Regions from separate parts of the Brevibacillus sp. genome, predicted to be linked through region 2. Evidence: riboswitches for the same ligand, from Rfam matches in the RefSeq annotation. Region 2 holds a riboswitch; the other holds the start of a gene.
What was found. Region 2 has a riboswitch for glycine ahead of DEP07_RS01565 (amino acid permease). Riboswitches for the same ligand answer to the same signal wherever they lie in the genome.
Positions count from the first base shown of each region.

Region 1: linked by a shared signal. The riboswitch ahead of glyA (serine hydroxymethyltransferase) and the one ahead of DEP07_RS01565 (amino acid permease) in region 2 are both predicted to bind glycine.

Region 1 is NZ_DOTK01000096.1:13,260-23,738, forward strand. It holds gene purU (formyltetrahydrofolate deformylase) at 1-790, opposite strand, end outside; gene lipA (lipoyl synthase) at 940-1,818, opposite strand; gene gcvPB (aminomethyl-transferring glycine dehydrogenase subunit GcvPB) at 1,799-3,283, opposite strand; gene gcvPA (aminomethyl-transferring glycine dehydrogenase subunit GcvPA) at 3,309-4,643, opposite strand; gene gcvH (glycine cleavage system protein GcvH) at 4,667-5,056, opposite strand; gene gcvT (glycine cleavage system aminomethyltransferase GcvT) at 5,110-6,225, opposite strand; gene sdaAA (L-serine ammonia-lyase, iron-sulfur-dependent, subunit alpha) at 6,246-7,118, opposite strand; gene DEP07_RS27695 (serine dehydratase beta chain) at 7,120-7,638, opposite strand; gene glyA (serine hydroxymethyltransferase) at 7,654-8,907, opposite strand; glycine riboswitch at 9,011-9,091, opposite strand; glycine riboswitch at 9,094-9,197, opposite strand; gene lpdA (dihydrolipoyl dehydrogenase) at 9,212-10,479, opposite strand, start outside.
Region 2 is NZ_DOTK01000006.1:10,131-20,609, forward strand. It holds gene DEP07_RS01555 (hypothetical protein) at 1-33, shown strand, start outside; gene DEP07_RS01560 (sigma-54 interaction domain-containing protein) at 54-1,655, shown strand; gene DEP07_RS01565 (amino acid permease) at 1,757-3,130, opposite strand; glycine riboswitch at 3,469-3,527, opposite strand; glycine riboswitch at 3,531-3,630, opposite strand; gene DEP07_RS01570 (iron-containing alcohol dehydrogenase) at 4,036-5,181, shown strand; gene DEP07_RS01575 (hypothetical protein) at 5,196-6,578, shown strand; gene DEP07_RS01580 (NAD-dependent succinate-semialdehyde dehydrogenase) at 6,575-8,014, shown strand; gene DEP07_RS01585 (metal ABC transporter ATP-binding protein) at 8,309-9,052, shown strand; gene DEP07_RS01590 (metal ABC transporter permease) at 9,052-9,912, shown strand; gene DEP07_RS01595 (metal ABC transporter substrate-binding protein) at 9,931-10,479, shown strand, end outside.

The sequences.
Region 1 (10,479 bases), on a different contig from region 2:
CGACGTGGCGGCCTGCCACTTTCAAATCTTCTTCCGTATAGCGATGGTTGACGCGAATCACGTCTTGTTCGATGATCGGGCCTTCGTCCAGATCGTTTGTGACGTAGTGCGCCGTTGCCCCGATCAGCTTCACCCCGCGCATGAAGGCGCGCTTGTACGGATTCGCCCCGATAAAGGCGGGCAGGAAGGAATGGTGAATGTTGATAATCTGATTGGGAAAATGGGTAATAAAGCGCGGAGACAAAATCTGCATGTACCGGGCCAAAACGATGAAGTCGACATTGCCCTGCAACAGCTCAAGCGCCTTGCGCTCTGCCTCTTCCTTGCTCTGGGTCGCAAGCGATATGTGATGGAACGGAATGCCGTACGCTTCCACCGTCTCTTTCGCATCCGGATGATTGCTGATGACCATGGGAATATCGACGAGAATTTCCTGCGATTTGACTCGCCAGAGCAGCTCGACAAGGCAATGATCCATTTTGGAGACGAAAATCGCCATGCGTTTTCTTTGGCTTTCCTTGCTGAGCCGCCAGTCCATCGGGTAATCCTCGGCCATTTTGGCCAAGTCCTGCTCCAACTGTGAAAATGCCGTCGGAAGAGAGTCGAGGTCAAACAAAATGCGCATGAAAAACATCCCGTCGCGCGGGTCTGTCGTGTGTTGGTCGAACTGAACGATGTTCGCTTTGTAGCTGAGCAGCAGATTGGAAACGGCAGAGATGATGCCCAATCTCTCCGGGCAAGAAATCAAGAGGACGGCGCGGTTCTCATTTTTTGCAGGCTCGTGGTTCATATGTATGTTCCTCCCATTCTGGATGCTTTTCCCTCTTCATAGACATAGACTGTCCAAAACCGTTGGAAAAGCTGCGATCAGCTTTCATGGCATGGACAAACAAACAAGCAAGCTCCCGCCCTGTCAAGCAACAGGCGCGGGAGTCGCGTTTATTTGGCAATCGTCGCTTGCGCCACCTGCTCATGCGCATGGTAGGAGCTGCGGACGAGCGGCCCTGATTCCACATGGGCAAAGCCCAGCTTCATTCCCAGTTCCTTAAATTCGCGAAACTCATCCGGCGTGTAGTATTTCAGGACGGGCAAATGCTTTTTCGTCGGCTGCAAATACTGCCCGAGCGTCATAATATCGCAGTTGACGGCGCGCAAGTCGTGCATCGTCTGCACGATTTCCTCGTCCGTTTCCCCTACGCCAAGCATGATGCTGGACTTTGTTTTCTGCCCGGGCCGAAGCTTTTTCGCATTTTGCAAAAGCGTCAAGGAACGCGGATATTTCGCTCTCGCCCGCACCCGATCCGACAGGCGCTCGACTGTCTCGATGTTGTGGTTCAATATGTCCGGCTTTTCGGCCAAAACCGTCGCCAGCGCCTCCTCCGATCCGCCGAAGTCGGGAATCAATACTTCGATGCCTGTCAGCGGATTGCGCTCGCGAATCGCCCGGATCGTCTCCGCGAAAATCGACGCTCCGCCGTCGCGCAGATCATCGCGCGCAACCGAGGTGACGACCACATGCTTCAAGCCCATTTTCGCTGTCGCAATCGCTACCTTTTGCGGCTCTTCCTGGTCAAGCTCGGTTGGCAGGCCCGTTTTCACGGCGCAAAAGCGGCAGGCGCGCGTGCAGATGCTGCCCAAAATCATGAACGTCGCCGTGCGGTTGCTCCAGCATTCGTAGATGTTCGGGCATTTCGCTTCCTCGCATACGGTGTGCAGGTTGCCGCCGCGCATGATCGCTTTCAGCTCTTTCATCTGCTCATTCGTATGCAGCTTGATTTTCAGCCATTCCGGTTTTCGCTCAGACGAGGGCACCTTCATTGGCTTGGCTCCCCTCTGCTTTCGGCACAGCGTTTTCCTCTGCCGGCTTCCGATAGCGCAATACGGGCTTGCGCGCCGCCGTCACCTCATCCAGACGCGAGACAATCGTCGTATGCGGAGCTTCCTGCACAATCGTCGGATTTTCCTCCACTTCTTTCGCAATCGCAATCATGGCGTCGATGAACTGATCCAGCGTCTCTTTCGACTCCGTCTCGGTCGGCTCGATCATCATGCACTCATCCACGATCAGCGGGAAGTAAATCGTCGGCGGGTGATAGCCGAAATCAAGCAGACGTTTGGCAATGTCCAGCGTGCGCACGCCCAATTTCTTTTGTTTGCGCCCGGACAGGACAAATTCATGCTTGCAAATGCGGTCGTAAGGAAGATCGTAGTACGGCGCCAGCTTGCGCATCATGTAGTTCGCATTCAACACGGCTTCCTGGGAGACGCGCAGCAACCCTTCCGGCCCGTTGGCGCGAATGTAGACGAACGAGCGCAGCAAAATCCCGAAGTTGCCGTAAAACGCTTTGACCCGTCCGATCGATTGCGGAATATCGTAGTCGAGGCGATACGTGTCGCCCTCCTTGACCACCTGCGGACGCGGCAAAAACGGCACCAGCTCTTTTTTGCAGCCGATTGGGCCAGCGCCAGGACCGCCGCCGCCATGCGGCCCGGTAAACGTCTTGTGCAAGTTCAGATGCACCACATCGAAGCCCATGTCTCCCGGGCGAGCGATGCCCATGATCGCGTTCGCATTCGCTCCATCGTAGTACAGCAAGCCGCCCGCCGCGTGGACGATCTCGGCAATCTCCTGGATGCTTTCCTCAAACAAGCCGAGCGTGCTCGGATTCGTCAGCATCAATGCAGCCGTGTCTGCTCCCACGACTTTGCGCAGCTCCTCCAGATTGACGTTTCCCTGTTCATCAGAAGAAATCGTGACCGTCTCCAAACCAGCGACTGCCGCGCTCGCCGGATTCGTCCCGTGCGCCGTGTCAGGCACGATCACTTTCGTCCGTTTTTCCCCGCGGCTCTCGTGGTAAGCGCGAATCATCATCAGCGCCGCCCATTCGCCCTGTGCTCCCGCCGCAGGCTGCAAGCTAACCGCATCCATCCCGGTAATTTCCGAAAGCTCCGCCTGCAAGTCGTACAATACCCGCAATGCGCCCTGCATCGTTTCCTCCGCCTGGTACGGATGAATTTTGGCAAAGCCGGGGTAGCGAACGACATCTTCGTTGATTTTCGGATTGTACTTCATCGTGCATGAGCCGAGCGGATAAAAGCCGGAGTCGATCCCGTGGTTGCGGTTGGACAGCCCGGTGTAGTGACGCATCAAGTCCAGCTCGGATACTTCCGGCAGCTCCGCAGGCTGCTTGCGCAAATACTGTGCGGGGAAAACTGCGTCCAGCTCCACCTCTGGGACATCGCTCTCAGGCAGGCTGTAAGCGACGCGACCCGGCTTGCTCATTTCGAAAATCAGCTCTTTTTCCTTGTTAGTTTGCACGGCCAATCTCCCCCAATCCTTGGACAAGTGCGTCGATCTCTTCTTTCGTGCGTGCTTCCGTCACAGCCAAAAGCATGTGGTTGGCCAGCTCAGGGTAATCCCGCCCGAGGTCGTAGCCCCCGACGATCTTTTTCCTCAACAGCTCGCGGTTGACTTCGCCTACGCTTTTCGGCACCTTGAGCACAAATTCGTTGAAAACAGGGCTGTGGTAAACGAGCTGGCAATTGTCCAGCTTCGCCAGCTCGCGCAGCGCATACTGGGTCTTCTGCACGTTCAGCCGGGCCATTTCCTGCACGCCGCGCTTGCCGAGGGCGGTCATGGCGACAGAGGCAGCCAGAGCGTTCAGCGCCTGGTTCGAGCAAATATTGGACGTCGCCTTCTCCCGGCGAATGTGCTGCTCGCGCGCTTGCAGCGTAAGCACGAATCCGCGGCATCCTTCCTGGTCAACGGTCTGGCCGACGATTCTTCCCGGGATTTTGCGCATGAGCTTTTCCTTGACGGCAAAATAACCGCAAGATGGCCCGCCAAGCTGCATCGGGATGCCAAAAGGCTGCGCTTCGCCGACGACGATATCGGCGTTGTACGCTCCCGGCGGCTGCAACACACCGAGGGCCAGCGGGTTGGCACTGACGACAAACAGCGACTTGTGCTGATGCGCGATTTTCTCAAGCGAAGCCAAATCTTCGACTGCCCCGAAAAAGTTCGGGTACTGCACCATGACCGCTGCCGTCTGTTCGTTTACCGCTTGCTCCAACGCTTCCAGGTCAGTCACGCCGCCCTTGCAGCCAATCTCGATCACTTCATAGCCTTGAGCCTTGGCATTGACCCCGAGAATTTCACGCGCTTCCGGATGTACCGCTTTCGACACGATGACATTTTTTCCGGCAACGCCGCCGACAGCCAGATTCGCCGCTTCCGCCAACGCCGTCGGCCCGTCGTACATCGACGAGTTCGCTACTTCCATCCCGGTCAGCTCGCAAATCATCGTCTGAAATTCAAAAATCGCCTGAAGCTCTCCCTGACTGATTTCCGGCTGGTACGGCGTGTAAGCCGTGTAAAACTCCGAACGGGAAATCACGTGGTTCACGGTGCTGGGAATGTAATGGTCGTAGATGCCCGCTCCGAGAAAATAGGCGTATTCGCTGCTGTCGACATTTTGTCTCGCCAGCTTGGTAAAATGCCGCACGGTTTCCGGCTCGGACAGCGCAGTCGGAATTTGCAGGCTGCCTTGAAAGCGGATCGCTTCCGGGATGTCCGCAAACAGCTCCTCTACGCTAGACAGACCGAGAAACGACAGCATCTCTTGCTTGTCTTCCGTTGTCATTGGCAAGTAACGATAGTTCACACTTATCCCTCCAAGGCAAAATCTGCATATTGTTCCGCAGAAAGCAGCTCGGACAGTTCATCCGGATTGCTGATTTCCACGACGATCATCCAGCCGCCGCTGTACGCATCGCTGTTGATGACTTCCGGGCTGTCTTCCAGCTCGCTGTTCACTTCCACCACTTTGCCGCTCACTGGCGAAAACAGGTCCGATACCGCTTTGACCGACTCGACCGAGCCCATGCTTTGATTCGCGACAACTTCGGCACCCACTTGCGGCAGATCTACAAATACGAGATCCCCGAGCTGGTTTTGCGCAAAATCGGTGATTCCCACGCGCACTCTCGTTTCGCTCAGCACCTCGACCCATTCGTGTTCCCTGCTGTACAACCAACCTTTGACGACTTTGCTCATGTCCTGATCTCCTTTGACTCGTTCGTATTCGGATTCATCCGTTTCCTGATTTTTTAGCGTTTGTAAAAAGGGGATTTGACCGTTACCGCCTCGACCCGCTTTCCGCGAATCTCCACAGCAAGCGGCGTGTCTACAGCTGCGTACTCTGCGCGGATCAGCGCCAGCCCCAAGTTTTTCTTCAATGTCGGGGATTGCGTGCCAGAGGTGATGTAGCCGATCGGCTCATCCTGCTCCCCTGCTTCTTGCGCAAACACAGGATAGCCTGGGCGCGGAATCCCTCTGCCGATCAGTTCGACGCCGACGAGCTTGCGCGGCACGCCTGCTGCTTTTTGCTTTTGCAGCGCCTCTTTGCCGATGAAGTCCTGTTCCTTTTGCAGCTTCACGGCAAAGCCGATCCCGGCTTCAAGCGGCGTGATGTCGGCCCCCAGCTCTTGCCCGTACAGAGGCAGTCTTGCTTCAAAACGCAGCGTGTCCCGCGCGCCCAGTCCGCACGGCAGCACGCCGTCTGCTTTGCCCTCCGCCAAAATTTTTTCCCAGAGAGAAGGCGCATCTGCCGCAGACACGTACAGCTCGAAGCCGTCTTCTCCGGTGTAGCCTGTGCGCGATACGAGCGCCTTGATGCCCGCGACATCCACGTCTTGCTGGAACCAGAAATAGCGGATTTGCGACAGGTCAGTTGCGGTCAACCGTTGCAGCACCTGCTCGGCAAGCGGGCCTTGAATCGCCAGTTGAGCCGTCGCGTCGCTCACATTTTCGACCGTGACCTCGCCTTTGGCATGCGAGACGATCCAGTCTACGTCTTTGTCGATGTTGGACGCGTTGATCACCAGCAAAAATTTTTGCTCGCCCTGCTTGTAGACAAGCAGATCGTCCACTGTGCCGCCATCCGGGTAGCACATCGCCGCGTACAGCGCCTGATTCGTTTGCAGCGTCGTCACGTCGTTCGTAATCAGCGACTGGACAAACGCGCTGGCGTCAGGGCCTTCAATCATGACCTCACCCATATGGGACACATCGAACAGTCCTGCCTTCGTCCGTACCGTGTGATGCTCTTCGATAATACTGCTGAACTGCACAGGCAACTCCCAGCCGCCAAAGTCGATTACCTTGGCGCCGTGCTGGGCGTAGAGCGGGTAGAGCGGCGTTCGTTTCAAAGCTTGAGCTTGCATCCAGCCTCATCCCTTCGTCTTCATTTCATGATTCTCTCTTTGACCGCCTCTCCGGTTGGCGTCACGGCAAGTCCGCCGAGAGCCGTCTCGCGGTAGGCGCGGGGCATTTTTTTTCCGATCTCGTACATCGCTCCGATCACTTCATCGCACGGAATCTGGCTTTCGATGCCAGCCAGCGCGATATCGGCTGCGGAAAAGGCGATGGAAGAACCGATCACGTTGCGCTTGATGCACGGCACTTCCACCAAGCCTGCAACCGGATCGCAGACAAGCCCGAGCAACGATTTCAAGGCGATGGCAGCCGCATGAACCGCCTGGCGCGGCGTCCCTTGCTTGATCTCGACGAGCGCGGCAGCAGCCATCGCTGTTGCAGATCCAACTTCTGCCTGGCAGCCTCCCGCAGCACCCGAAATAAACGCGCGGTTGGCGATCACATAGCCGATGGCGCTTGCCGTGAACAGCCCCATCACCAGATGCTCAAACGTATATTTTTGATTTTCGTGCAGCGAAAACAGGCAGCCGGGCAAGATTCCTGCCGAGCCCGCTGTTGGCGTCGCGACGATGATTCCCATGCGGGCGTTCATTTCCGAGGTGGCAAAAGCGAACTTCATCGCATCCCCGACAATCGGCCCTGTCAGCTGCTCCCCTTTTTCCAGGTAGCGCTCCAGCTTGTAGGCATCGCCGCCCGAGATGCCGCTTGGGGCGAGGGACTGATCGGACACTCCCTGATCGATCGCCTCTTTCATCCGGACGAGCCGCAGCTTCATCGTTTCCACAATCTCCTGCTCCGACCGCCCGCTTTTCGCGCTCTCGCGGGCCACCATCACTTCTGCTATGCTCCTGTTGGTCGATTCACAGAGAGCGAGCAGCTCTGTCATTGAAGTAAAGTCCATGCTATGCTCCCCCTACCGCAGCCTCGCAGCGTGTATTGTGCCAAAGCTTGTTGCGCAAGTCATCCAGATCGTACGGCGCGTTCAACGGAATATCGACAGCGAACTCGTTCACGTAAAACACTTTCGAGATGCCGCCGCCGAGCGAGACGCCGCCGATGACGGCGATATCGCGTGCTGTGCGGGCCTGGATCATGACGGTATTGGGATGATCGTAGTACGGGCAGTCGCCCCGCTTTTCGAATACGACCTGCAGCCCTTTCGCCGCTGCCAGCTCCAGCGCTACGCGTATCCGGCTGTCATCCGTGTCCATCCCGAGCAAGCCGCCGACCACTGCCTTGTCTGTCCCGTGCCCTTTGTACGTTTCCGAAAAAGAGTCGTAAAACACAATCGTCGCTGACTCGATTTCGCCGCCGAGAAAATCGTGGACGAATTTTCCGATCGTGACGACTCCCGCTGTATGCGAGCTGGAAGGGCCAACCATAATCGGCCCGATAATATCAAAGCAGCTGTTGTATACCATCGTCGCTCCTCCTGCTTACCTCACTGCGAGCTGTTGATACAGCGGATAAGATTCGCACAGCCCGCGAATTTCGCTTTTCACCCTGGCGGTCGTCGCTTCGCTGCCCTTGTCTTTGAGCACAGCGGCAATCGCCCGGCCAATCGTCTCCATATCCGCTTCCTTCATGCCGCGGGTCGTAATCGCAGCCGTGCCGATTCGCACGCCGCTCGTCACAAACGGACTTGCCGTATCGTACGGAATCGTGTTTTTGTTCACCGTAATGCCCGCCGCCTCCAGCAGATGCTCCGCTTCTTTGCCTGTCAAATCCCACGGCCGCACATCGAGCAAGACCAGATGGTTATCCGTTCCCCCGGACACGAGCGTCGCCCCTTCGCTTTTCAGCGTTTCCGCCAATGCCGCGGCGTTTTTCACCACTTGCTGCGCGTAGGTGACGAAGCTCGGCTGCAACGCTTCTTTGAAGGACACTGCCTTGGCGGCGATCACATGCATGAGCGGCCCGCCCTGGATGCCCGGGAAAATGGCTTTGTTGATCCCTTTGAAAATTTCTTCGTCGTTCGTCAGGATGATGCCGCCGCGCGGGCCGCGCAATGTTTTGTGCGTCGTACTCGTCGTGACATCTGCGTGCGGAACGGGCGAAGGATGCAAGCCTGCGGCGACCAGTCCGGCGATGTGCGCCATGTCCACCATCAGCTTGGCTCCGACTTTGTCCGCGATTTCCTTGAACCGGGCGAAATCGATCTGGCGCGGATAAGCGCTCGCTCCGGCAATCAGCAGCTTCGGCCGCTCGCGCAATGCTACAGCCTCGACTTCTTCATAGTCGATCCGGTGCGTATCTTCGCGCACGCCGTAAGCGACGACATTGAACCATTTTCCCGACAGGCTGACAGGGCTGCCGTGCGTCAAATGCCCGCCGTGGGACAAATTCATCCCCATGATCGTATCGCCGGGCGAAAGCAGGGAGAAAAAGACGGCCGTATTCGCCTGCGCCCCGGAGTGCGGCTGCACGTTCGCGTACGTTGCGCCAAACAAGCTGCTCACCCGTTCGATCGCCAAACGCTCGACGACATCGACATGCTCGCAGCCCCCGTAGTACCGTTTTCCCGGGTACCCCTCCGCGTATTTGTTGGTCAGTACGGACCCCATCGCCTGCATCACTTCTTCGCTGACGAAGTTCTCGGAAGCAATCAGCTCCAATGTTTGATGCTGCCGCTGCCGCTCGTCTTCCATCGCCGCCAAAATTTCTTGATCGCGCTCCTGCAAACTCACGATATCTCCCCCGTTTCAACTTTTGCTCGCTACCTTTCCCAAGCGTACGAACGCGAAAAAAGGACAATGGAAAGATAGACTCCTTTTTCGGAAAAAATCTACCTTTCCTCTGTCCTTTTTACCTGAGAGTTTGGCTTCGGTTCGCGAAGCTTTCCCCTTGGGTGGCTTGTGCAGCGCTCTCCAGAGGTGCGTCCAATCGTGGTACTCTTTACCTGAGAGATTAATCCCAAGGGTTTTTGGGACTTGCTCCTTCGGTGCCAGCCAGTGCGGCCAGTCTCTCCCACGATCATCATCCGCCGATATGCAGTTATTTGTTCAGTTGATGAATGCCGTGCCCGAGCGCTCCTTCTGCCGCTTCCATGATGATTTCCCCCAGGCTCGGATGGGCGTGGATCGTCTCGGCAATATCTGTCAGCGTGTGCCCTTTTTCAATCGCCAGGGCAACCTCGCCGATCAGATTGGACGCTTCCGGCCCGATAATCTGCGCTCCCAGCAGCAGCCCCGTCTCCTTGTCGCCCACGAGCTTCACGAAGCCTTCCCCGACGTTCAGAGACAGTGCCCGCCCATTCGCGGCATAAGGGAACTTGCCAACTGCCACCTCGTGTCCGCGCTCTTTGGCTTCCGACTCGGTCAGTCCCACGCTGGCAATCTCCGGATCGGAGAACACGACAGCGGGAATCTTTTTGTCGGTGAGCTTGCTGTCTTTGCCAGCGATGGCTTCCGCCGCGATTTTGCCTTCGTACGACGCTTTGTGGGCAAGAGCCGGGCCTTCCACCAGATCGCCGATCGCATACAGGTGCGGAACGCTCGTTTGGCATTGCTGATCGATCTGGATGAAGCCGCGCTCTGTCAACTTGACAGCGAGCTTTTCCAATCCCAGCCCCTCGATGTTCGGCCGTCTGCCAACCGTAACGAGCACATAGTCGGCGGTCGCCTGACGCTCTTCGCCTTTTGCCGCATAGGTGACGCTGACCTGTTCGGCTGTTTGTTCCGCCCCTTTGGCCAGCGCTTCGGTGTGCACTTCCACGCCGAGCTTTTTCAGCTTCCTCGCCACCAGACGCGACAGTTCTTTTTCAAAGCCAGGCAAAATCGAGTCCGAGCCTTCCAAAATCGTCACCTTCGTGCCCAGCTTGGCAAATGTCTGCCCCAGCTCGATCCCGATATACCCGCCGCCAATGACCAGCAAGCTTTTCGGCAATTCTTCAAGCGCCAGCAGTTCTGTCGAGGAAAGAATGCGGCCCTGGAATGGAAAGGCTTTCAATTCGATCGGACGCGAGCCTGTCGCGAGAATCGCTTGCTGGAATTGCACCTGTATGCAGTCGTCGCCATTTTTCACCTCAACCAGCTGCTCGCCGACAAGCCGCGCTTCCCCGCTGATTCTTTTGATCTTGTTGCCTTTGAGCAGCGAGCTTACGCCTCCGGTCAATTTGTCGACCACGCTGCGCTTCCATGCCTGAACCTTGGCGAAATCGACGCTCACTTCTGCTGCCTGCAAGCCGATGCTCGCGGATTGCGTCATCGCTTCGTATTGATGCGCCGCCGAGATCAGCGCCTTGGAAGGAATGCAGCCGCGGT
Region 2 (10,479 bases):
GAACCATTTGAAGAGAGCGAGATCAGGTCATGACATCCGGGAGAGAATCGCACATGCATCCATTGCGTCCAACGATGACGGTCGAGGAAGCCGTCGCCCATTTTACGCCAGACCGGAACGAAGTGCAGGAAGTATACAGTGAAGAAGACGAATTTATCGGCTATTTGACGGTAGAAGCGATCGCCCATGCGATTCATCGCGGGGAATTGACGCGGCCGATTGTCGAGTACGTGGTGCCGGAAGTGAGCTTGCCGGATCGAAAGCGGCAGGCAAGCTCGCAGGCGCAGCTTCACGCTTTTTTCGAGAGTCCGATTTGCCAAATCGTGTTTAATGCGCTGTATGACGGCGTGTACATTACAGACGGAGCAGGCATTACTTTGTTCATCAACCAGGCGTACCAGCGCATTACCGGGATTCGCGAAGAAGAGGTCATCGGCAAGCATATGGGCGATTTGATCAAGCAAGGCATGATCTCCGTGTCCGCTTCGCTGGAGACGATCCGCACGCGAAGGCCCGTGACGCTGATCCAGACGATACGCAACAGCCGCAAAATCATCGTTTCCGCGACGCCTGTGCTGTCGTCCGCAGGCGAGATTTTATACATCATCAGCAGTGTCCGGGACATCACCGAGCTGATTCGCTTGAAGCACGAGCTGGATAGTCAAAAGCTGCTGCAAAGCGATGTGCCCCCTGCCGATCAGATGGGGCTGGAAGATGTTGTGCTCGGGCCAGCGACGCGCTCGCTTTTCCGCCTGGCTGACAAAGTCGCCAAGACAGATGCAAAAATTTTGTTGCAGGGCGAGACGGGTGTAGGGAAAAGCATGATTGCGAAATACATCCACGCCAGGAGCAGTCGAGCCAACGAAATTTTTATGGAGTTGAACTGCGCGGCAATCCCGGGCCATCTGGTGGAGGCTGAGCTGTTTGGCTACGAGCCGGGTGCGTTTACGGGAGCGCTCAAGCAAGGCAAGGTCGGCATTTTGGAAAGCGCCCATCGCGGTACGCTTTTTCTCGACGAGATTGGCGATTTGCCGCTGGAGCTGCAAGTCAAGCTGTTGAAGGTCGTGGAGGAAAGCAAATTCATGCGCGTCGGCTCCACGCAAGTGCGACATGTAGATGTGCGGATCATCACGGCGACTCATCGGGATTTGGCTACGCTGGTGCGGGAAGGGTTGTTCCGCGAGGATTTGTACTATCGGCTGAACATCGTCACTTTCGAGGTTCCACCGCTGCGGCAGCGCCGGGAAGAGATTGTCCCGCTGCTTGAGTCCTATCTGGAAAAATTCAACGAAAAGTACAACGAGCAAAAAACGATGACGCTGGAGTGTTACGAGTGGCTGACCAACTACAGTTGGCCGGGGAACATCCGGGAGCTGGCGAACCTGGTCGAGCGGCTGGTTGTCACGACTTTTCACAACACGATTGACGTGGGAGATTTGCCCGGCTTTTTGCAACAGGTGTTTCCGCAAGCGGAGCCGACGTCGTTGCGCGATGCGGTGGCACGACTGGAGCGCAGCATGATCAGCCAAGCGATCCAGACGCACCGGACGACCAGACTGGCAGCAGAAGCGCTTGGGATCAGCCAAAGTGCGCTCGTCCAGAAGATGAAAAAGTGGCAGCTGCACATCGGCAGCGAACCGGAGTTGAACGAATAGGAAAACATCCCGCGAGCGCCTGACGCCATCGCGGGATGTTTGTTTTACTCATGCAGCCACATTCGTTCATGAATGTGGTTTTTGGTTGTGTCGCTTACCGCTTACGAGTTTTCGGCAATTTTGACCTGATCGACTTTCGCTTTGCGCAGCTTGTAAATCACCACGAGCATGATGAACCAGACAGGTGTGATGAACAAGGCAACGCGCGTGTCTTCAGCAAGTGCGAGCACGACGAGAATGAACGCGAGAAAAGCGAGAATCAAGTAATTGGCAAACGGATAGAGCGGCATTTTGAATTTGTTTTGCGCTGCCAGCTCTGGTCTTGTCTTGCGGTATTTCAGGTGGCAAATGACCGTAATGCCCCAGATGAACAGGAAGCAAACCGTCGAGACACTCGTGATCAGCGTGAAGACGCCTTCTGGCATGATGTAGTTCAATACAACGGCGATGAGAATGACGACGGTAGAGAAGAACAGGGCATTGGCAGGAACTTGGCGAGTCGTGAGCTTGGTCATGGCCGCAGGCGCGTTTTGTTCTCTGCCCAAAGAGTAGACCATTCGGCTTGTACTGAAGACGGCGCTGTTACATGCCGAAGCGGCGGAGGTCAGTACGACAAAGTTGACGATTCCCGCAGCGGCAGCAATTCCGATTGCGGCAAACACTTGCACGAACGGGCTTTCTGTCGGAACGATCGCACTCCATGGGTAGATGCTCATAATCACGATCAGCGCACCGACGTAGAACAGCAAGACGCGGATCGGAATGTTGTTGATCGCTTTTGGAATGACGCGCTCAGGATTTTCTGTCTCTCCGGCAGTCAGCCCGACCAGCTCAATGCCGACGAACGCGAAGACGACCATCTGGAACGAAAGTAAGAAGCCGTTGATTCCGTTCGGGAACATCCCGCCATGGCTCCACAAGTTCGTGAAGCTGGAAGCGCCGGAGTTGGTAGAGAAGCCTTTGACGATCATGACGATACCGACGACGATCAAGGCGAGAATCGCGATGACTTTTACCAGCGCGAACCAAAACTCCATTTCTCCGAACAGCTTCACGGTTGCCAAGTTCATGAAAAGTAAAATTACGAGGGCAATCAACCCCGGCATCCATTGCGGCACTCCCGGAAACCAATACTGTGTGTACAAGCCGACAGCCGTCAAATCGGCCATGGCAATCGAAATCCAGCAAAACCAATACGTCCAGCCTGTGACGAACGCAGCCATGTTTCCGAGGTAGTCTTTTACGAAGTCGACGAAGGAATGATAGTTCAGGTTGCTCAGGAGAAGTTCACCGAGCGAGCGCATGATCAAAAAGCAAATAATCCCAGTAATCAGGTACGCAAACAAAATGGATGGCCCGGCGAGGTGAATGGATTTTCCCGCACCCAGAAATAGTCCGGTACCAATGGCTCCACCGATTGCGATGAGTTGAACGTGTCTGTTTTTCAGACCTCTCGCCAATTTTTGTTGTTCCATGTGATCCCCCTCTTTCTCTCTGTCTGATTCTGCACAGTTACTTGGAAAGACAACTACTTGCTCGACGACTTTTTCTTCACAAAAGTTTATGGTTCTTTATAATTCTCATAGTAACATAGCTGTACAGAATAAATACATCATTAAGTTACTTCCAACGGAAAAAACGCTTACATTTTTCAGTGAGTCCTTATTTTTTGCTGTTTGCTTCCGGTTGCTCCCTCCTTGTTTGCCCGAGTGGGGATGTGGCTGTTCCCCTGAAAGCGCAGCGATTTCTAGCAGCAATCCTATTTTTCGCCAATAAAAAAAGGAACGGGAAAAATAGGCTGGTTCCTATTTTCCTCTGTCCTTTTACCTGAGAGTGTTTAACTCCTTTGGTGGCCAATGGCTCTCTCCAGAGATGCGTCCCATTGCGGTCCTTTTACCTGAGAGATTTGTCCTGGGGGTCAGGATTTGCTCCTTCGGTGCTAAACGGTAAGTTTAGTCTCTCCCACAATATTCATCCGCGATAGATATTCGCATGCGTTCTTTTGATAGTAAATTATTCCAAATAGCTTGTCAAACGAAAATTGCCAATTGACAGACTATTTTAAGCATAAAACATTTTTGACCGATTGAAGTCCAACAAACAAGGGAGATGGCAAGAATCAACAACAATTTGATTCGAAAACAAATCAATATGATGTATTTTGATTTGAAACATGATCGGTGATCGGATGAAAACGGTTGCTTTTTGTTCCGGGCAAAGCGAGAGTGAAAAATGTGACGAACATGTGAGAAAAGGTGGTTTCGCGAGCGGAAATCTACCATTTCGCCGGAAGCAAACGAGGTTGAGTGCAGCGAATTTTAAGGCTTTGGCACGGGAGTTGCTTTTAAGTGGCAGCACAGAGAAGGGAGAGAGTGACAACATGAACATTTCTACATTTGCTGCTGCGAACAAGCTGGTCACAGGCCGCGATTCGCTGGCATTGCTTGCAGAGGAAGTCGCCCGGCTGGGGGTGCAGCGTCCGCTGATCGTCACCGACCATATTTTGATTCAGGCCGGGGTGGTAGCGCAAGTCGAGGAGCTTTTGCCGATGAAGGCAGGCATCTTCCCGGACGTCAATCCGGAGCCGGAAATCGAAATCGTCGACCTGTGTGTCAGCATGATTCGCGCAGGAAGCTACGACGGGCTGATTGCGGTCGGCGGAGGAAGCGCGATCGACATTGCGAAAGCGGCTGCGGTCATGGCGACTAATGAGGGCAGCATCGAACAGTATTTTGGCACGAATCTGGTCAAGCAGCCGGGCTTGCCGCTGATCGCGATTCCGACCACAGCGGGAACAGGCTCGGAAGTGACCAATATCTCGATTTTGTCTGATACGAAGGAGCAAGTAAAAAAAGGAATTGTAAGCCCTTACTTGCTGCCGGATGTGGCTATCGTCTCGCCGATGATGACGCTGACGTGCCCGCCGAGTGTTACCGCTGCGAGCGGCGTGGATGCGTTGGTGCATGCAGTGGAAGCTTATATTTCCAAGTTTGCCTCCCCAGTCACGGACGCGCTGGCGATTGGCGCGATGAAGCTGATCGCCGTTCACCTGCCAAAAGCGTACGCGGCCCCGGACAACATCGAATCGCGCGAAGCCATGATTACAGCCGCGTTGATGGCGGGTCTTGCCTTCGGAAATGCAGGGGTAGGAGCTGTACATGCCCTGGCTTACCCGCTCGGCGGACGCTTCCACATGGCGCACGGCGTCAGCAACTCGCTGCTTTTGCCTTACGTGATGCGCACGAACAAGATCGCCTGCCTGGAAAAGTTGGGAGACATCGCCCAGGCGCTCGGAGAAAATACAACTGGCCTGAGCCTGGATGAAGCGGCGGAAAAAGCGATCGAAGCGATGACGCGTCTGTGCCGTTACGTGGAAATTCCCCAGTCGTTGCGCGAGTTCAACATCCCTGAGACAGCGCTTGCCGAGATGGCGGAAGAAGCGATGAAGCAGACCCGGCTTTTGAAAAACAATCCCCGCACCTTGCGGAAAAAAGACATAGAAGATATATATCGCGCAGCTTACTAAGAGGGGGATATCACATGAAGTGGAAGCAACGCAAAGATGGTGCAGAGACTCCGTATATTCCGGCTGGCCCGTTCAAAATTCGCCTGCCGTTCGTGCATTATCGTTTTGAATGGCCTGATTACTTGCAAGGATTGCTGATGTGCGCCGTCGATCTCGGCGCCATCACGTTGCTTGCCGATCACCTTGGCATGCCGTTTGAGGTCGGCTTGGCTGTCGTCATTTTAAATGGCTTCTTGTATTTGCTGCACCACTTGCTGGGCGATCCGGTCATTCCGGGCTGGATTACCCCTGCGATTCCGTTGATCGTGCTGTTTGTCGGGCAATTTCCCGAAGGGCCGGATCGGGTGTACGCCCTGATTGCCTTCCAGTTGACGCTCGGGCTGCTATCGATTATTTTGGGCGTCACCGGGCTTGCCAAACGGGTAGTCAACTTCGTGCCGAACGCGATCAAATCAGGCATTATCCTCGGCGCGGGGATTGGCGCGATCACCTCGATTTTTGAAAAAGGCGGGAAGTTCGACCTGTTCCCGTACACGATTGCGATTTGTATCGGTTTCTGCTTTTATCTCGTATTTTCCAAGCATTTTGAAGGATTGAAGCAAAAAGGCAAGCTGTGGGCGCTGCTCGGCAATTTGGGGATTTTGCCTGCGATTTTGTTGGCGGTATTCGTAGCGCCGATCTTCGGGGAAGCGAAGTGGCCGGACATTCAGTGGGGATTCAGCCAACCGGACTTCGCCACGCTCTGGTCGCAGTATACGGTTTTCGGCTTGGGGCTGCCGGCGCTGTCCTTTTTCATCACGGCGCTTCCTGCGGTGTTCGCGACTTACCTTGTCGTCTTTGGCGATGTGCTGAAAACGAAAGCGCTGTTATCCGAATCTGACCAGGTGCGTCTCGATGAAAAAGTCGACTACAATCCTGACCGGGCGCACATGATTTTTGGCGGACGCAACATGCTGATGAGCCTGATCGGACCAGATATTACGATGTGCGGCCCGATGTGGGCAGCGATGCAGGTCGTGGTCGTGGAGCGGTTCAAAAAAGGCAAGCAGGCGATGAACTCCTTTTTCGGGGGCGCAGGCTCTTTCCGCTGGGGAACGAATACAGGTCTGCTGCTGTTGCCGATCGTCAGCCTCGTTCAGCCGATTCTCGGTGTTGCAGTGGCATTGACCTTGCTCGTGCAAGGCTACGTCAGCGTGCGAATTGGCGTGATGCAGGCGCGCAGCCAGCGCGATTTGGGGATCGCCGGAGTCGTCGGAGCCATTCTGGTGATCAAAGGCGCAGCGATGGCTTTTGGCGCGGGAATTTTGCTGTGCGTTTTATTATATGGAAAAGATTGGTTGCGCGGAGAAAAAGAGAAATTGTTTACAGCCAATGAACAGGAGGAAAAAGCGGCGTGAAGCAACAAGAGTGGAACAAAGGGATTTACGTGAATGGAACATGGCTGACACTTGACAAGCGCATGATCGTGCAAAATCCGGCGACGCTCGCGACGATTGGCAGTGTGCCGGACGCAGGTGCGGAAGAAGCGAAGCAGGCAGTCGATGCCGCGCAAGCCGCTTTTGCAAGCTGGTCGAAAACGACGGCTTACGAGCGGGCCACTCTTCTGGAGCGCTGGCATCAGGCCATTGAAGCCAGACTCGATGAAATCGCCTACGTGATGACGATGGAGCAGGGCAAGCCGCTTGCAGAAGCGCGGGGCGAGGTGCAGTATGCCAACAGCTACATCAAATGGTACGCGGAAGAAGCGAAGCGGATTTACGGGGAGACGATCCCGTCGTCTGCCGTCTCCAAACGGATCATCGTCCAGAAGCAGCCTGTCGGTGTCGTGGCTGCGGTTACTCCGTGGAACTTTCCGGCGGCAATGATCGCGCGCAAGCTCGCTCCGGCGCTTGCCGCAGGCTGCACGGCCGTAGCCAAGCCAGCGGAACAGACGCCGTTGACGGCGCTGTTGCTGGCGGAATGCGCCGAGGAGGCTGGCATCCCCGCAGGTGTGATCAACATCGTCACTACTTCGCGGGCGGGAGAAGTGGTCGACGTCTGGATGGAAGATTCTCGCGTGAAAAAGCTGACGTTTACCGGATCGACGCCTGTGGGCAAGCTCTTGATGAAAAAAGCGGCGGACACCGTGAAAAAGCTGTCTCTGGAGCTGGGCGGTTTGGCGCCGTTTATCGTGGCAGAAGATGCGAATCTCGAAGCGGCTGTCAAAGGCTTGATCCAGTCCAAATTCCGAAACGCCGGGCAAACGTGCATTTGCGCCAACCGGATTTACGTGCACGAGGCTGTGAAAGAACCATTTTTGCAAAGGCTGACAGAAGCGGTCGCTGCGCTGCGCGTAGGTGTCGGCACAGAGGACCATGTCGAGATCGGCCCGCTGATTGATGACAGAGCGGTCAAAAAAGTCCGGCAGCAGGTAGACGACGCTATCTCCAAAGGGGCTGTGCTGCATGGCAATCCGGAGCTGGAAGGTGCGGTCGGCTATTTCTTGAAGCCTGTGGTGCTCTCGGAGGTCACAGACGAAATGCTCTGCATGCAAGAGGAGACGTTCGGGCCGATTGCTCCTGTCAGCACGTACTCCGACGACGCGGACGTCATCAGACGCGCGAATGCGACACCGTACGGACTGGCGGCTTACGTTTTCACCCAGTCGTTGACGCGGGCATTCATGTTCTCGGAAAATCTGGAATACGGCATTGTCGGGGTAAACGACGGGGGGCCATCTGTCGCGCAAGCACCGTTTGGCGGCATGAAGGAAAGCGGTCTCGGCCGGGAAGGCAGTCACCAAGGAATCGAAGAATATTTGGAGGTCAAATACATTTCGCTGCAACTGGTGTAACCAACAGATGGCAAAGTGAATAAACAAAGAGCACAGCGCGTGATATGCGGGCTGTGCTTTTTCTTTATTCCCTAGAAAATGAAATTAAGGGTTGACAGTGAGAACGATTTCCAGTAAATTTTGCATCAGGGAAACATTTTTATACACAAGCATATTATTTTGCCATGGCGAATATTATTGGTTAATAACTACAATTTTGTGTATAAGCATATATAAGTGAGTCGGGACAACCAGAGCGGATGATGTAGCGCAACAGCGAGAATAAAACGACTGATTATTTTTGGAGGGAATCTCATGAATAGTGCTGTGTCAGTCAGAGAGCTTCACGTTTCCTATTTTGGAGTTGAGGTCGTGCAGGGTGTATCGTTTGCGGTTGAGCAGGGCAGCATGGTGGGCATCATCGGCCCGAACGGCGCAGGCAAATCGACCATGATCAAAGCCATGTTGGGGTTGATCGGAAAAGACAAGGGAGACGTCCTGTTTTACGGCAAAGAAGTAAGCGAGGTGCGCAAGAAAATCGCTTATGTGCCGCAGCGAAGCCAAATCGACTGGACGTTTCCGATCACGGTGATGGATACGGTTCTCATCGGAACATATCCAGGCGTCGGATTATTCAAATTTCCGAAAAAAAAGGAAAAGTTGTGGGCGATGGAGTGCCTGCGAAAAGTGGGACTGGAGGACTTCGCCAAGCGGCAGATCGGCGAGTTGTCAGGCGGGCAGCAGCAGCGCGTATTTTTGGCCCGGGCACTGGCGCAAAAACCGGAATTGCTCCTTCTGGACGAGCCGTTTGTCGGAATCGACGTCGCCAGCGAGGAGACGATCATCCATATTTTGAAGGAGCTTCAGCTTCAGGACAAAACGATCGTAGTCGTCCACCACGACTTGAGCAAAGCGAATGCGTATTTCGATCAGCTGCTGCTTTTGAACAAGGAACTGATCAAGTTTGGAGCAGTCGATGAGGTGCTGAACCGGGAAGTCATGTCCAAAGCTTACGCGCATCAGCTGCAATTTCTGGAGAAGGCCGAGGTAACTGCGTAATGGAATTTTTACATGCGATCGGACAATATGATTTTTTGCAAAAGGCATTGTTTACATCAGTCGTGGTGGGAATCATTTGCGGGGTCATTGGCAGCTTCATCATTTTGCGCGGGATGTCGTTGATGGGCGATGCCATCTCCCACGCGGTTTTGCCGGGGGTGGCGCTCTCGTATGCCTTCGGGATCAACTTTTTCCTGGGCGCAGTCGCCACCGGGGTGCTTACAGCGATCGGGATCGGATATGTCAGCCAAAACAGCCGGATTAAAAACGATACGGCGATCGGAATTTTGTTCACTTCCGCTTTTGCCTTGGGAATCATCATGATTACGATGCTGAAAAGCAGCACGGACCTGTATCACATTTTGTTCGGGAACGTTCTGGCAGTGCGACCGTCCGACATGTGGGTGACGGTCGGGATCGGCGTGATTGTGATTGTGACCGTCTACGCGTTTTTCAAGGAACTGCTGCTGACGTCCTTCGATCCGACGATTGCGGCGGCGTACGGTCTGCGCAACAATCTGATTCACTATTTGCTGATGACGTTGCTGACGATGGTCACCGTAGCGTCGCTGCAAACCGTGGGAATCGTGCTGGTGGTCGCCATGCTGATTACTCCCGCAGCGACAGCTTATTTGCTGACAGACAGACTGTCGGTGATGATTTTCCTGGCAGCGAGCTTCGGAGTCATTTCAGCGATTATCGGCCTGTACTTCAGCTTTACCTACAACCTGGCTTCGGGGGCAACCATCGTAATGGTGGCGACAGGTTTGTTCCTTCTGGCCTTCCTGTTCTCGAAAAAGCACGGAGTTGTATGGAAATCCATTCGAGTGCGGCAAAAAAGAGCCGAGCTTTCGAAGTAAATAAAAGGAGAACTCGTCATGAAAAAATGGAATCTGTTTCTCGTCTTTCTCATCTCATCCGTCCTGCTCGCCGCGTGCGGTGCGCCGCAAAGTTCCAATCAAGAGGTAAAAACTGGAAATGAAAAGCTGCACGTAGTGACAACGTATTCGATTTTGTATGACATTGTGAAAAATGTGGGCGGAGATCGCGTGGAAATTCACAGCTTGGCTCCGGTCGGCTCGAACCCGCACGAATACGATCCGTTGCCAGCCGACGTGCAAAAAACGACGGATGCCGATGCTGTGTTCTACAACGGCTTGAATCTGGAAGCAGGAAACTCGTGGTTTGAAAAGCTGATGCACACAGCAGGCAAGTCTGGACAAGATGCACCCGTGTTCCGCATGAGTGAAGGCGTAGCCGCCAAGCATTTGACGACAAAAGGCAAAGAGAGCGAAGAAGATCCGCATGCGTGGCTGGATGTGCGCAACGGCATCAAGTACGCGGAAAATGCCAGAGACGCACTGATCAAAGTCGACCCGGCGCACAAGGACACGTACGAGCAAAATGCAAAAGCGTACAACGAAAAG